Regions from separate parts of the Sporosarcina sp. FSL K6-2383 genome, predicted to be linked through region 2. Evidence: a T-box and tRNA genes for the amino acid it is inferred to sense, from the RefSeq annotation. Region 2 holds a T-box; the other holds one or more tRNA genes.
What was found. The T-box of region 2 lies ahead of ileS (isoleucine--tRNA ligase). A T-box ahead of a tRNA ligase gene usually reads a tRNA of that ligase, here a tRNA-Ile.
Positions count from the first base shown of each region.

Region 1: it encodes a tRNA-Ile, which carries the amino acid that the T-box ahead of ileS (isoleucine--tRNA ligase) is inferred to sense. The anticodon was not compared.

Region 1 covers NZ_CP152017.1:3,064,815-3,071,939, forward strand. The annotation lists gene MKZ10_RS15330 (1,4-dihydroxy-2-naphthoate polyprenyltransferase) at 1-883, shown strand, start outside; gene MKZ10_RS15335 (TraR/DksA C4-type zinc finger protein) at 993-1,667, shown strand; tRNA gene MKZ10_RS15340 (tRNA-Glu) at 1,901-1,972, opposite strand; tRNA gene MKZ10_RS15345 (tRNA-Ser) at 1,980-2,070, opposite strand; tRNA gene MKZ10_RS15350 (tRNA-Asn) at 2,078-2,152, opposite strand; tRNA gene MKZ10_RS15355 (tRNA-Ile) at 2,154-2,230, opposite strand; tRNA gene MKZ10_RS15360 (tRNA-Gly) at 2,237-2,310, opposite strand; tRNA gene MKZ10_RS15365 (tRNA-Phe) at 2,317-2,392, opposite strand; tRNA gene MKZ10_RS15370 (tRNA-Asp) at 2,415-2,490, opposite strand; tRNA gene MKZ10_RS15375 (tRNA-Met) at 2,494-2,568, opposite strand; tRNA gene MKZ10_RS15380 (tRNA-Ser) at 2,741-2,833, opposite strand; tRNA gene MKZ10_RS15385 (tRNA-Ile) at 2,851-2,927, opposite strand; tRNA gene MKZ10_RS15390 (tRNA-Met) at 2,935-3,008, opposite strand; tRNA gene MKZ10_RS15395 (tRNA-Ala) at 3,032-3,107, opposite strand; tRNA gene MKZ10_RS15400 (tRNA-Pro) at 3,114-3,190, opposite strand; tRNA gene MKZ10_RS15405 (tRNA-Arg) at 3,208-3,284, opposite strand; tRNA gene MKZ10_RS15410 (tRNA-Leu) at 3,312-3,400, opposite strand; tRNA gene MKZ10_RS15415 (tRNA-Gly) at 3,408-3,482, opposite strand; tRNA gene MKZ10_RS15420 (tRNA-Leu) at 3,491-3,572, opposite strand; tRNA gene MKZ10_RS15425 (tRNA-Lys) at 3,610-3,685, opposite strand; tRNA gene MKZ10_RS15430 (tRNA-Thr) at 3,692-3,767, opposite strand; tRNA gene MKZ10_RS15435 (tRNA-Val) at 3,789-3,864, opposite strand; rRNA gene rrf (5S ribosomal RNA) at 4,047-4,162, opposite strand; rRNA gene MKZ10_RS15445 (23S ribosomal RNA) at 4,314-7,125, opposite strand, start outside.
Region 2 covers NZ_CP152017.1:1,475,227-1,482,351, forward strand. The annotation lists gene sigG (RNA polymerase sporulation sigma factor SigG) at 1-261, shown strand, start outside; gene MKZ10_RS07370 (YlmC/YmxH family sporulation protein) at 605-850, shown strand; gene MKZ10_RS07375 (YggS family pyridoxal phosphate-dependent enzyme) at 920-1,612, shown strand; gene MKZ10_RS07380 (cell division protein SepF) at 1,609-2,067, shown strand; gene MKZ10_RS07385 (YggT family protein) at 2,283-2,555, shown strand; gene MKZ10_RS07390 (RNA-binding protein) at 2,610-3,386, shown strand; gene MKZ10_RS07395 (DivIVA domain-containing protein) at 3,478-3,984, shown strand; T-box leader at 4,032-4,248, shown strand; gene ileS (isoleucine--tRNA ligase) at 4,435-7,125, shown strand, end outside.

The DNA.
Region 1 (7,125 bases), 1.6 Mb from region 2:
ATGGCGTATTTGGTGGCAACTGACACGTCCACATACCCTAACAGCAGCTTTCGCACCTGTATTTCTTGGCACGATGATTGCGTTACCTAGTACAAACATTCATTTTCCTTTATTCTTCGCAATGCTGACCGCCAGTATCTTCATCCAAATGGCGACAAATATGTTCAACGAATACTATGATTTCAAACGGGGTCTTGATACAGAGCATTCCATCGGTATTGGAGGCACAATCGTCCGCAATGGTATCCAACCCAAAACGGTATTGAATCTGGCCTTTTTACTATATGGAATTTCCGTCCTAATCGGTATCTATATTTGTATGGAAACGTCATGGCTACTCGCAATTGTTGGTATCCTGTCGATGATGGTAGGCTATTTCTACACCGGTGGACCATATCCAATCGCCTACACACCTTTTGGTGAGTTAGTATCTGGCGTAGTAATGGGCATGCTGCTCATCCTCATTGCCTTTTACCTTCAAACAGGAACTGTCACGACAGAAGCCATCCTATTGTCCATACCAAGTATGCTACTTGTAGGAGGAATCATGATGGCCAACAATATTCGCGATATTGAAGGAGATACTGAAGGTGGTAGGAAAACACTTGCCATCCTAGTCGGTCGACCCAACGCTATCACAATTTTAATGTTCTTTTTTGTCATATCTTATGGCTGGATCATCGCGCTGGTTATTTCAGGTTACCTGACACCTTGGGCACTTCTTGTTTTGCTCAGTGTCAAAAAACCAGCAACAGCAATCTCTGTATTCCGAAAAAATTTGCAACCAATTGAAGTAATGCCTGCTATGAAAAATACAGCTGTGACAAATACACTATTTGGTTTGTTACTTGGTCTTGGTATACTCTTCAATCACGTATTTTAAAATAGACAAGCATGTAGCACCGATTTGATTTGGTGCTACATGCTTTTTTTTATTAAATCCAAAACTTTTGCACATACTGTTTGTATTCTCAAAAAGGACGTGACCAAACGTGCTAACTGACAAACAACAATCACTGTTAAAAAAAGAGTTATTCAATATGAAAGAACATTTAACAACAACGGCAGAACAAACTGATAGCAAGGAAAGTGCACAAGAAGCCTCCAGTGAACTTTCGATGTATGACAATCATCCTGCTGATATGGGTACAGAACTGTTTGAACGTGAGAAAGACATCGCCCTAAACGTACATGCGAATAATGAACTAACTAAAGTAGAGAACGCCATACAGGCGATGCTCGAGGGCACCTATGGCATTTGCGAAGTATGCCAACATGAAATTCTATTCGAAAGACTTGAAGCTATTCCTTACACAACGCTTTGTATTGATCATGCGAACGAACAAGAAGTACCAAATGATCGTCCAGTCGAAGATGATATCCTTATCATGGCTAACCCAAATTCGTATGCCGATAGAAGATCTGGAGCAGCCCGCGACGGCGAAGACAGCTTCCAAGAAATCGCTAAGTCTGGCACCTCAGAAACCCCTTCAGACTTCATAGGCGACCATGACAGCTATGACACACTATACGACAGCACTATCGAAGACGGGGCTTCAGAAGAAGCGATTGAAGAGTTTGTAGGTACAGACATCAGTGGTAAAACACGCGGTTTCATTAGGTCCGACGCATCCGTGCAATACGAGGAGGAATTGGATAGTCAATAACAAAAAGCGACATCCCAGATTACCTATCGAGCCCCGGGATGTCGCTTTCATTATTTGGATTAAAACTGAACAACATTTTCTTAGAACTAAGCTACCTTGAGATAAAGCTGGGCTACGAATATTGTGGATTCATACGCTGATATGCTCACAATACAAAATTCTATAATTCTCAAAGTAGGAAAAAAGCTAGGTTATGAGTTCTTGAAGAACTCATAACCTAGCTTTTTATTGTATGACCCCTACGGGATTCGAACCCGTGTTACCGCCGTGAAAGGGCGGTGTCTTAACCGCTTGACCAAGGGGCCAAATATATGGCGGAGAAGGAGGGATTCGAACCCTCGCACCGCTTACGCGATCTATACCCTTAGCAGGGGCACCTCTTGAGCCACTTGAGTACTTCCCCATATAAATGGCTCCGCAGGTAGGACTCGAACCTACGACCGATCGGTTAACAGCCGATTGCTCTACCACTGAGCTACTGCGGAATGGTGGGCCTAAGTGGACTCGAACCACCGACCTCACGCTTATCAGGCGTGCGCTCTAACCAGCTGAGCTATAGGCCCTAATTTTGGAGCGGATGAAGGGAATCGAACCCTCATCATCAGCTTGGAAGGCTGAGGTTTTACCACTAAACTACATCCGCATAAGATGGTGGCTCAGGACGGAATCGAACCGCCGACACAAGGATTTTCAGTCCTTTGCTCTACCGACTGAGCTACTGAGCCACATTATGTATTTTTGAAAAAATGGCGGTCCCGACCGGGATCGAACCGGCGATCTCCTGCGTGACAGGCAGGCATGTTAACCGCTACACCACGGGACCATTTGGTTGCGGGGGCAGGATTTGAACCTGCGACCTTCGGGTTATGAGCCCGACGAGCTACCACTGCTCCACCCCGCGACAATATTATTCATAATAATAAAAAGTACACGCAATTCATTTTCCATCTAGGATTTCGCTGTAATTTCCTTTCAGGAAATTACACAAATCACATTCTTCGTTATGTGACTTGCTCCACCCCGCGACAATATTATTACTATTTTTTTCAATGTGATTCATTAATCAAGAAAAATGGAGGAGGTAGAGGGATTCGAACCCCCGCGCGGTTTAACCCGCCTGACGGTTTTCAAGACCGTTCCCTTCAGCCGAACTTGGGTATACCTCCATGTGAAAATATAGTACTGGTGGACCTTGCAGGACTCGAACCTGCGACCGGACGGTTATGAGCCGTCTGCTCTAACCAACTGAGCTAAAGGTCCTTTAAGATGGCGGCAGAGGGGATCGAACCCCCGACCTTACGGGTATGAACCGTACGCTCTAGCCAGCTGAGCTACGCCGCCAGGATCTTTATATAAGTTGTTTTTGGTGGAGCCTAGCGGGATCGAACCGCTGACCTCCTGCGTGCAAGGCAGGCGCTCTCCCAGCTGAGCTAAGGCCCCATAAAGTGGTCGGGAAGACAGGATTCGAACCTGCGACCCCTTGGTCCCAAACCAAGTGCTCTACCAAGCTGAGCTACTTCCCGTTAGATATAAAATATAATGGCGCGCCCGGCAGAAGTCGAATCCACAACCTCCTGATCCGTAGTCAGGTGCTCTATCCAATTGAGCTACGAGCGCATATAAGTGTACTTAATTTATAAGATTTGGTGCCGAGAACCGGAATCGAACCGGTACGGTAGTCACCTACCGCAGGATTTTAAGTCCTGTGCGTCTGCCAGTTCCGCCACCCCGGCAAAGAATTGGAGCGGAAGACGGGATTCGAACCCGCGACCCCGACCTTGGCAAGGTCGTATTCTACCACTGAACTACTTCCGCATTATAAGTGCGGGTAAAGGGAGTCGAACCCCCACGCCCGAAGGCACTAGATCCTAAGTCTAGCGCGTCTGCCAGTTCCGCCATACCCGCAATATATAACATGACTCGCAGTCATGAAAATGAAAAATGGTGAGCCATGCAGGATTCGAACCTGCGACCCTCTGATTAAAAGTCAGATGCTCTACCAACTGAGCTAATGGCTCGAAAAGTGGTGCCGGCGAAAGGACTTGAACCCTCAACCTACTGATTACAAGTCAGTTGCTCTACCAGTTGAGCTACACCGGCTAAAGTGTATTTATAAAAAAATGGTGGAGGATGACGGGCTCGAACCGCCGACCCCCTGCTTGTAAGGCAGGTGCTCTCCCAGCTGAGCTAATCCTCCTGGGTAAAAGTGCGATAAGCTTCGCATTACTGCGTCAACTTCATTCGCTTACTCAGTCACGTAGTTATGTACGCTCCTTCGTTCTCTCAATCGTTTCCTTGTACTACTCGCTTCTCCCACTTTTACCGGGATTACAATAAGTAAAATTAGACGTTTTGAATGTTATATGTAATGAATTACAGGCCCGGCGACGTCCTACTCTTGCAGGGGGAAACCCCCAACTACCATCGGCGCTGAAGAGCTTAACTTCCGTGTTCGGTATGGGAACGGGTGTGACCTCTTCGCCATCGGCACCAGACCTGCATCATCTTTTTCCAAAGACAATACTCATTATATCAAATCAGTTAAGATTTGCAAGCACTTTTTTATGAACGGTACTTATTCGTTCAAAACTGAATAAAACAGACAGTGTGTTTCACAAATCAGGGCCAACCTGCCCTTTTTACTAGAAGGTTAAGTCCTCGTTCGATTAGTATCTGTCAGCTCCACACGTCGCCGCGCTTCCACCCCAGACCTATCAACCTCATCTTCTTTGAGGGAACTTACTTACTTGCGTAATGGGAAATCTCATCTCGAGGGGGGCTTCATGCTTAGATGCTTTCAGCATTTATCCCGTCCACACATAGCTACCCAGCGATGCCTTTGGCAAGACAACTGGTACACCAGCGGTGTGTCCATCCCGGTCCTCTCGTACTAAGGACAGCTCCTCTCAAATTTCCTGCGCCCGCGACGGATAGGGACCGAACTGTCTCACGACGTTCTGAACCCAGCTCGCGTACCGCTTTAATGGGCGAACAGCCCAACCCTTGGGACCGACTACAGCCCCAGGATGCGATGAGCCGACATCGAGGTGCCAAACCTCCCCGTCGATGTGGACTCTTGGGGGAGATAAGCCTGTTATCCCCGGGGTAGCTTTTATCCGTTGAGCGATGGCCCTTCCATGCGGAACCACCGGATCACTAAGCCCGTCTTTCGACCCTGCTCGACTTGTAGGTCTCGCAGTCAAGCTCCCTTATGCCTTTGCACTCTACGAATGATGTCCAACCATTCTGAGGGAACCTTTGGGCGCCTCCGTTACTCTTTAGGAGGCGACCGCCCCAGTCAAACTGTCCACCTGACACTGTCTCCTGCCCCGATAAGGGGCATGGGTTAGAAGTCCAATACAGCCAGGGTAGTATCCCACCAACGCCTCCTCCGAAGCTGGCGCTCCGGAATCTTAGGCTCCTACCTATCCTGTACAGGCTGCACCGGAATTCAATATCAGGCTACAGTAAAGCTCCACGGGGTCTTTCCGTCCTGTCGCGGGTAACCTGCATCTTCACAGGTATTATAATTTCACCGAGTCTCTCGTTGAGACAGTGCCCAGATCGTTACGCCTTTCGTGCGGGTCGGAACTTACCCGACAAGGAATTTCGCTACCTTAGGACCGTTATAGTTACGGCCGCCGTTTACTGGGGCTTCAATTCAAAGCTTCGCTTGCGCTGACCTCTCCTCTTAACCTTCCAGCACCGGGCAGGCGTCAGCCCCTATACTTCACCTTACGGTTTTGCAGAGACCTGTGTTTTTGCTAAACAGTCGCCTGGGCCTATTCACTGCGGCTCTCTCGGGCTTTAACACCCTAACAGAGCACCCCTTCTCCCGAAGTTACGGGGTCATTTTGCCGAGTTCCTTAACGAGAGTTCTCTCGATCACCTTAGGATTCTCTCCTCGCCTACCTGTGTCGGTTTGCGGTACGGGCACCTCCCGCCTCGCTAGAGGCTTTTCTTGGCAGCGTGAAATCAGGGACTCCGGAGATTAATCTCCTCGCCATCACAGCTCAATGTTATAGGAACGGGATTTGCCTCATTCCACACCTTACTGCTTAGACGCACATAACCAACAGTGCGCTCACCCTATCCTACTGCGTCCCCCCATTACTCAAACGGCGGGGAGGTGGTACAGGAATATCAACCTGTTATCCATCGTCTACGCCTTTCGGCCTCGACTTAGGTCCCGACTAACCCTGAGCGGACGAGCCTTCCTCAGGAAACCTTGGGCATTCGGTGGAAGGGATTCTCACCCTTCTTTCGCTACTCATACCGGCATTCTCACTTCCAAGCGCTCCACCAGTCCTTACGGTCTAGCTTCAACGCCCTTGGAACGCTCTCCTACCACTGATACCAAAGGTATCAATCCACAGTTTCGGTGATTCGTTTAGCCCCGGTACATTTTCGGCGCAGCGCCACTCGACCAGTGAGCTATTACGCACTCTTTAAATGATGGCTGCTTCTGAGCCAACATCCTGGTTGTCTGGGCAACGCCACATCCTTTTCCACTTAACGAATACTTGGGGACCTTAACTGGTGGTCTGGGCTGTTTCCCTCTCGACTACGGATCTTATCACCCGCAGTCTGACTCCCAAACATAAATCATCGGCATTCGGAGTTTGTCTGAATTCGGTAACCCGGGATGGGCCCCTAGTCCAAACAGTGCTCTACCTCCGAGATTCTTAAGTTTGAGGCTAGCCCTAAAGCTATTTCGGAGAGAACCAGCTATCTCCAGGTTCGATTGGAATTTCACCGCTACCCACACCTCATCCCCGCATTTTTCAACATACGTGGGTTCGGGCCTCCAGTAAGTGTTACCTTACCTTCACCCTGGACATGGGTAGATCACCTGGTTTCGGGTCTACGACCCCATACTCATTCGCCCTATTCAGACTCGCTTTCGCTGCGGCTCCGCATTCACTGCTTAACCTTGCATGGAATCGTAACTCGCCGGTTCATTCTACAAAAGGCACGCCATCACCCATTAACGGGCTCTGACAACTTGTAGGCACATGGTTTCAGGATCTATTTCACTCCCCTTCCGGGGTGCTTTTCACCTTTCCCTCACGGTACTGGTTCACTATCGGTCACTAGGGAGTATTTAGCCTTGGGAGATGGTCCTCCCGGATTCCGACGGAATTTCACGTGTTCCGCCGTACTCAGGATACACTCTGGAGAGAATGGACTTTCGACTACGGGGCTTTTACCCGCTACGGCGGACCTTTCCAGGTCGCTTCGCCTAATCCATTCCTTTGTAACTCCGTATAGAGTGTCCTACAACCCCAGGAAGCAAGCTTCCTGGTTTGGGCTTTTCCCGTTTCGCTCGCCGCTACTCAGGGAATCGATGTTTCTTTCTCTTCCTCCGGATACTTAGATGTTTCAGTTCTCCGGGTCTGCCTCGTTTACGCTATGTATTCACGTAAACGTACTGCCCCATTATGGGCAGTGGGTTTCC
Region 2 (7,125 bases):
GATGGCGGAGACCCCGTCTATATGATGGATCAGCTACAGGACAAAACGGTTTCAGAAGAACGCTGGTTGACGTATGTCGCTGTAAAAGAAACGGTATCTGAAATGGATGAGCGGCAACAGGCGATTCTTTCCAAACGCTTTTATTTAGGACAGACGCAGACGGAGATTGCCAAAGAGTTAGGAATTTCACAAGCCCAAATTTCGAGATTAGAAAAGAATGCAGTGAAAATTATTCGGGATGGCATGGATCAGAAAATATAAGAGATCTGTTAATTAACCAAGAAATAACTTTGTGTATAGACGCTTTTGATCACTTTAGATTGAACGATTTCTATACAATAGCCGAGCTGTTTTTATGGATAGAGATGCGACTTCGCCGCATCTCTATTTATTTCTTTCGGTAATCTTATGGCGGCTGTTTATCCGCTGATCGCTGTAGGTGCGCGACAGGCGAATATTCACATCAGCACTTCGGGCAAACATGTCGTGAATATTTAGCCAAAAGCGAACCGAAAATTATCCAATGAAAATAGTATCATCTACAGCGAGATGCCATAATGGTATCTCGTTTTTAATCATATAGTCATTCTAAGGAGGGATTTGTATGAGGTTTTCGGAAATTCAGAAAAAAGAAGTTATTGATGCAACAAAAGGTTCATTCCTTGGATTTGTTCAGGATGCAACGATTGATAGTAAGAATGGCAAAGTGGAGTCATTGCATGTTGGTGGCGGAGAAAGGAATCTTTTCTTTGAGGCTAAAGATAAGGACACGAAAAAAGTTCGTCTTGAAGACATTATGACAATCGGAAAAGATATTGTTTTAGTTGGTAAAAAAGACGACAAAAAATGACTTATTATTGATATGTAGCCGCTCACTTGTTACAATGTAGTGTAAGAACTATGAAAAGTAGTGATAATAGTGAGTAGTTTACAACAGCGAATCGAAAAAATTGAATTTGATATACAGGACGCTTGTGATCGAACGGGCCGAGAGCGCTCAGAAATTACAGTCGTTGCCGTGACGAAAGAAGTGTCAGCGACAAGAGCATCCGATGTGATTGAAGCGGGTTTTTCCAATCTTGGTGAAAACCGCCCTGAAGTTCTTCTTGAAAAGCAGGAAACGATTCAAAACGGAGCAACTTGGCATTTCATCGGAAATGTTCAAAGCCGAAAAGTGAAAGATGTTATCAATCGCATCGACTACTTACATTCTGTAGATCGAATAAACGTCGTGAAAGAAGTTCAAAAGCGCGCAGATCAACCTGTTGATTGTTTCATCCAAGTGAATGTATCAGGTGAAGAGACTAAATCGGGCGTTACGCCAGCCGAGCTACCTAATTTCATCGAACAGGTAGGAGCTTACGATAAAATCCGTGTCATTGGTTTAATGACAATGGCTCCATTCACGGAGGATATGGATAGAGTCCGTGCTGTTTTCCGTTCGTTGCGGGAGCTTCGTGACGGAATAGCGGCTCAAGGATTGCCATTTGCACCGTGTACACAATTGTCTATGGGAATGTCCAATGATTTCATAATCGCAATCGAGGAAGGTGCAACTCATGTCAGAATCGGGACTGCACTTGTCGGAGCAGAAAGCGGGGAGGACGCATGAGTATCAAGAATAAATTTGAAAAATGGTTTTATTTAGATGATGAGGAAGAGACTGGTCAAGAACAACAACGTCAAGAAGAGCCACGTGCTTCCCAAGAACCACCACAGCAGCGTAAGGCGCAACCAAGAAGACAGAAACAGCCGATGGGCGAAGCACAACAAGCTGCAACAGTCGTCAGCCTGCAAAGTGTTCAAAAATCGTCTAAAGTGATACTTATCGAACCGCGTGTTTATGCGGAAGCGCAAGATATTTCAGAGCACTTGAAAAATAAAAGGGCAGTCGTTGTCAACCTACAGCGAATTGAGCGTGACCAAGGGATTCGTATTGTAGATTTCCTTAGTGGAACGGTTTATGCGCTAAGTGGTGACATTCAACGCATTGGAACGGATATTTTCCTTTGCACGCCTGAAAATGTAGAAGTAGCGGGTGCAATATCCGATTACTTTGAACGATAGAATATCAATCACATCTCCGCGAGATTGCGTCCGGATTATTTCGAGCATGCTCGAAAAGTTCCTTTAAAAATCCGTGACATCCGCCGGAGGCTTGACTTAAATCAGTAGGGTGAATGAACATCCGCTGATTTGAAATACAACACGGCATTTATCCCCCTACCTATAGAAATGGGGGACTTCTGCTGAATTAAGTAAAATGAGGTGTATGAATTACTATGGCAGTTAGTTTGATTTATAATGGTGTATACTGGGCGTTTCAAATTTATACAATAGCGTTAGTTATTTATATTTTAATGTCATGGGTACCTTCTACGCGTGACACGAAATTTGGTCAAATTCTTGCGGCGATTGTAGAGCCATATTTGAGCTTTTTCAGGAAATTCATCCCGCCACTAGGGATGATTGATATTTCACCAATCGTTGCGTTGTTTGCGTTGAGCTTAATTCGTGCAGGTGTTATTTCAATATTGAATATTGTTTTCTTTTAAAATATAATGCAAATCCTCACCTTGGTGGGGATTTTTGTGTAAGAGGGGTACATCATGGAAACCATATTACAACATTTTCGTAAAGATGAGCAGCCGTTCATTGAGATGGCAATTGGTTGGATTCGCGAAGTCGAGGATAGTTATGCCCCTAAATTGACGGGGTTTCTTGATCCGAGACAGCGGTTTATTGTTGAATCATTAGCACGTAATTCGATGCTATTGGTTGGTTCATACGGGGCATTTGCCGAGGCGGAGCGACTGCGGATTTTGATCTATCCAGATTATTATGTGTCCGAAACGGATGATTATCAAATTGCCATGTTCAATGTGAAATACGCTTCGAAATTTTTGCAGCTGGAGCATAAAGATATTCTGGGATCTATGATGTCACTTGGGATTGATCGTTCAAAATTTGGCGATATCCGTGTAGGTGAGGAAGAAGTACAATTTGCAGTTGCTGATGAGCTGAAGGATTATATGACGGCTAATTTTGTTTCGATCGGCAAAGCAAAAGTAACAGTTGAAGAAAGTAATAGTCCGGAGGATTGGATAGCTTCGACAGATAGCTGGACGGAAGAAATGCATATTGTCAGTTCTTTGCGACTTGATACGGTTATTGCGGCGCTGGCAAATGTCTCAAGACAAAAGGCAGCATCGCTTATTCATGGGGACAAAGTAAAAGTGAATTGGGCAGTTCGGGATCAGCCTGCGTTTGAACTGCAAGAGTTGGACATGTTATCTGTTAGAGGTTTCGGTAGATTTAAAGTGATGGCGATTGAAGGAAGAACACGAAAAGATAAAATTCGGCTCGTCGTTGGAAAGTTAGAATGACTTTTCAGATAATAGTTTTTGAAAAATGCTGTTTTCTAACACTCTAGCATGTATAATAGAGTGTAAATGATGTTGTAGGGGGATGCGTTGAATGGCTCTATCACCAATTGATATACATAATAAAGAATTCACTAGTAAATTCCGCGGCTATGATGAAGATGAGGTCAACGAGTTTCTAGAGCAAATCATGAAAGACTTTGAAAATCTTCTTGAAGAAAATAAAACGCTGAAAAATAGCTTGAAGCAATCGACTGAACAAGTTACTCATTTCAATTCAATTGAACAAACGCTACAAAAGTCTATCCTAGTTGCACAGGAGGCTGCAGAAGATGTGCGTCGTAACTCCATGAAAGAATCTAAGTTAATTGTGAAAGAAGCAGAAAAAAATGCAGATCGAATTGTCAATGAAGCACTCACACGTGCCCGTCGAATTTCGGTGGAAATTGAAGATTTGAAAAAGCAATCAAAAGTATTCCGTACTCGTTTCAAAATGCTGATTGAAGCACAGCTGGACTTGATTCAATCTGATGACTGGGATAGTCTAATGGAGTACGAAATTGATACAGAACGGTTAGAAATGGTAGCGGATAACGAGTAAGCTTGACATTTATCTAATTGTACACTTATAATTGTCTCCATATATTTAGAATGGCATTGACAGAGATAGTAATTTTCAAATTTGTGCATAGCGAGTCGGGGATGGTGAGAGCCCGGTCAACAAATTGGAAATGAAGATCACTCCTGAGCCGGATTGCGGAAAGTATACACAATCCCGGAAACACCCCGTTACGGTGTCTGAGTGGTAGCAAATACATTTGCTACAAGTAGGGTGGTAACGCGAGAATAATTCTTCGTCCCTTTTTAGGGGCGGGGGATTTTTTTTGTTTTTAGGAATGAATATAGCGAAGGCGCTTTAACGGGGGTAGCCGGAGCCGTAAGACTGACGGCGAAGCTGTCTGGCTTATGGCGGGAGGCATCCCCCAGCGCCAGAGCGGCTTCAATGGACTTTTTTATATCAATTACTCAAAATTAAAAGGAGGAATACAAAATGGAATACAAAGATACATTACTAATGCCGAAAACAGACTTCCCAATGCGTGGAGGTTTACCAACGAACGAGCCGAAAATGCAAGAGAAATGGGAACAGATGGACATCTACAAATTAGTACAAGAACGGACAGCAGGTCGCCCGTACTTTATCCTTCATGATGGACCTCCCTACGCAAACGGCGATCTTCATATGGGCCACGCAATGAACAAAGTACTCAAAGATATGATCGTCCGTCATAAATCAATGACAGGCTTCCACGCACCATACGTCCCAGGTTGGGATACACACGGACTGCCGATTGAACAGGCACTCGTGAACAAAGGTGTAAAAAGAAAAGAAATGTCACTAGCTGAATTCCGTAAAATGTGTGAGGACTATGCGCTTGGCCAGATTGATAACCAACGCAGTCAATTTAAACGCATCGGTGTCCGTGGAGATTGGGATAATCCATATATTACATTAAAACCTGCTTTTGAAGCACGTCAAATTAAAGTATTTGGCGATATGGCGAAAAAAGGCTATATCTATAAAGGCTTGAAGCCAGTTTACTGGTCACCTTCAAGTGAATCTGCACTTGCAGAAGCAGAAATTGAATATCAAGATAAAAAATCAGCATCTATCTATGTTGGTTTCCCTGTCAAAGACGGTTTAGGTGTCATTGATGCAGATGTTCAATTCTTAATCTGGACAACGACTCCGTGGACGATTCCTGCCAACCTTGGGATTTCCGTTCATCCGGAATTCACGTACGTTATTGTGAAAGTAGGAGAAGAAAAGTTCTTAATTGCCAAAGACTTGCTTACATTCGTAGCAACAGAAATTGGCTGGGAAGATTATGCGGTTGAACGTGAGTTGAAAGGTTCTGAGTTGGATCGCGTTGTTGCGAAACATCCATTGTATGATCGCGATTCACTCGTTATGTTAGGTGATCATGTTACAGCAGAAGCGGGTACTGGATGTGTCCACACGGCACCTGGTCACGGGGAAGATGACTTCTACATCTCGAAAGCTTACGGCATTGATGCATTATCGCCAATTGATGATCGTGGAGTGATGACAGACGAGGCACCTGGCTTTGCAGGACTATTTTATGAAGATGCGAATAAAGCAATTACAGAAGCGCTCGACAAAGTAGGCGCACTGAAGAAGTTATCATTCATCACACACTCGTATCCTCATGATTGGCGCACGAAAAAACCGGTTATTTACCGAGCGACGGCACAGTGGTTTGCTTCCATCGAATCATTCCGTACAGAACTGCTAGATGCGATCAACAATACGAAATTCACGCCGGCATGGGGTGAAACACGATTGTACAACATGGTACGTGATCGCGGCGACTGGTGTATTTCACGTCAACGTGTGTGGGGAGTTCCAATTCCTGTGTTCTACGCAGAAAATGGCGAGCCAATCATTACAGATGAAACGATTGATCATGTTGCAGAGCTATTCCGTGAGCATGGTTCAAATATTTGGTTTGAACGTGAAGCAAAAGATCTTCTACCAGAAGGATTCACACACGAAGGAAGTCCAAACGGGGAGTTTACAAAAGAAACGGACATTATGGACGTTTGGTTTGACTCAGGCACAACGCATCAAGGTGTGCTCGTCGAAAGAGATGACCTTGTTTACCCAGCTGATTTGTATTTAGAAGGATCTGACCAATACCGTGGATGGTTCAACTCATCCCTAACGACAAGTGTTGCGATTAATGGTCATGCACCTTACAAAGGCTTGCTAAGCCATGGTTTCACACTTGATAAAGACGGACGTAAAATGAGTAAATCGATTGGGAACGTTATCGTTCCGGCAAAAGTGATGAACCAGCTTGGAGCTGACATTCTTCGTCTATGGGTTTCTTCTGTTGATTACACGGCGGATGTGCGGGTTTCGGATTCGAACTTCAAGCAAGTTTCTGAAGTGTATCGGAAAATCCGTAACACACTGCGCTTCTTACATGGTAATACGTCTGACTTCAATCCTGCGACAGATGCGGTCGCATTCGCAGATATGCGTCCTGTTGACCAATTTGTCTATGTGAAATTACAGGATTTGATCAAAGAAGTACGCGCGGCATATGACAACTATGAATTTGCAACAGTTTACCATGCAGTGAATAACTTCTGTACGGGCGAATTGAGCTCGTTCTACTTGGATATTGCCAAAGACGTTGTCTATATCGAAGGTGTGGACCATCCACATCGTCGTGCGATGCAAACAGTCATGTACGATACATTGATGGCAATGTTGAAATTGTTGACACCAATCGTGCCACATACAACAGATGAAATGTGGGCTTATATCGAGCATAAGGATGAAGTGAGTATCCAGCTAACAGATATGCCAGAAGCACAGGATCTTGGAGAACAAGCGCAAGCATTGCGTGAACGTTTTGCAACACTAATGCTTGTTCGCGATGATGTCTTGAAAGCACTTGAGGAAGCACGTAATAGCAAAGTTATCGGTAAATCACTTGAAGCAAAAGTGACAGTTGCGGTTCCTGAAAACTTACAAGGTGTCTTTGCAGCAGAGGATATTGACTTTGCGCAATTCTTCATCGTATCGAAGTTTGCGGAAGGCGATGCTGCGAATATGCCTGAAGGAACATTGAAGCTAGACACAGTAAGCGTTCTTGTGGAACCAGCAGATGGTGAGAAATGTGAGCGTTGCTGGACAATTTCTGAAACG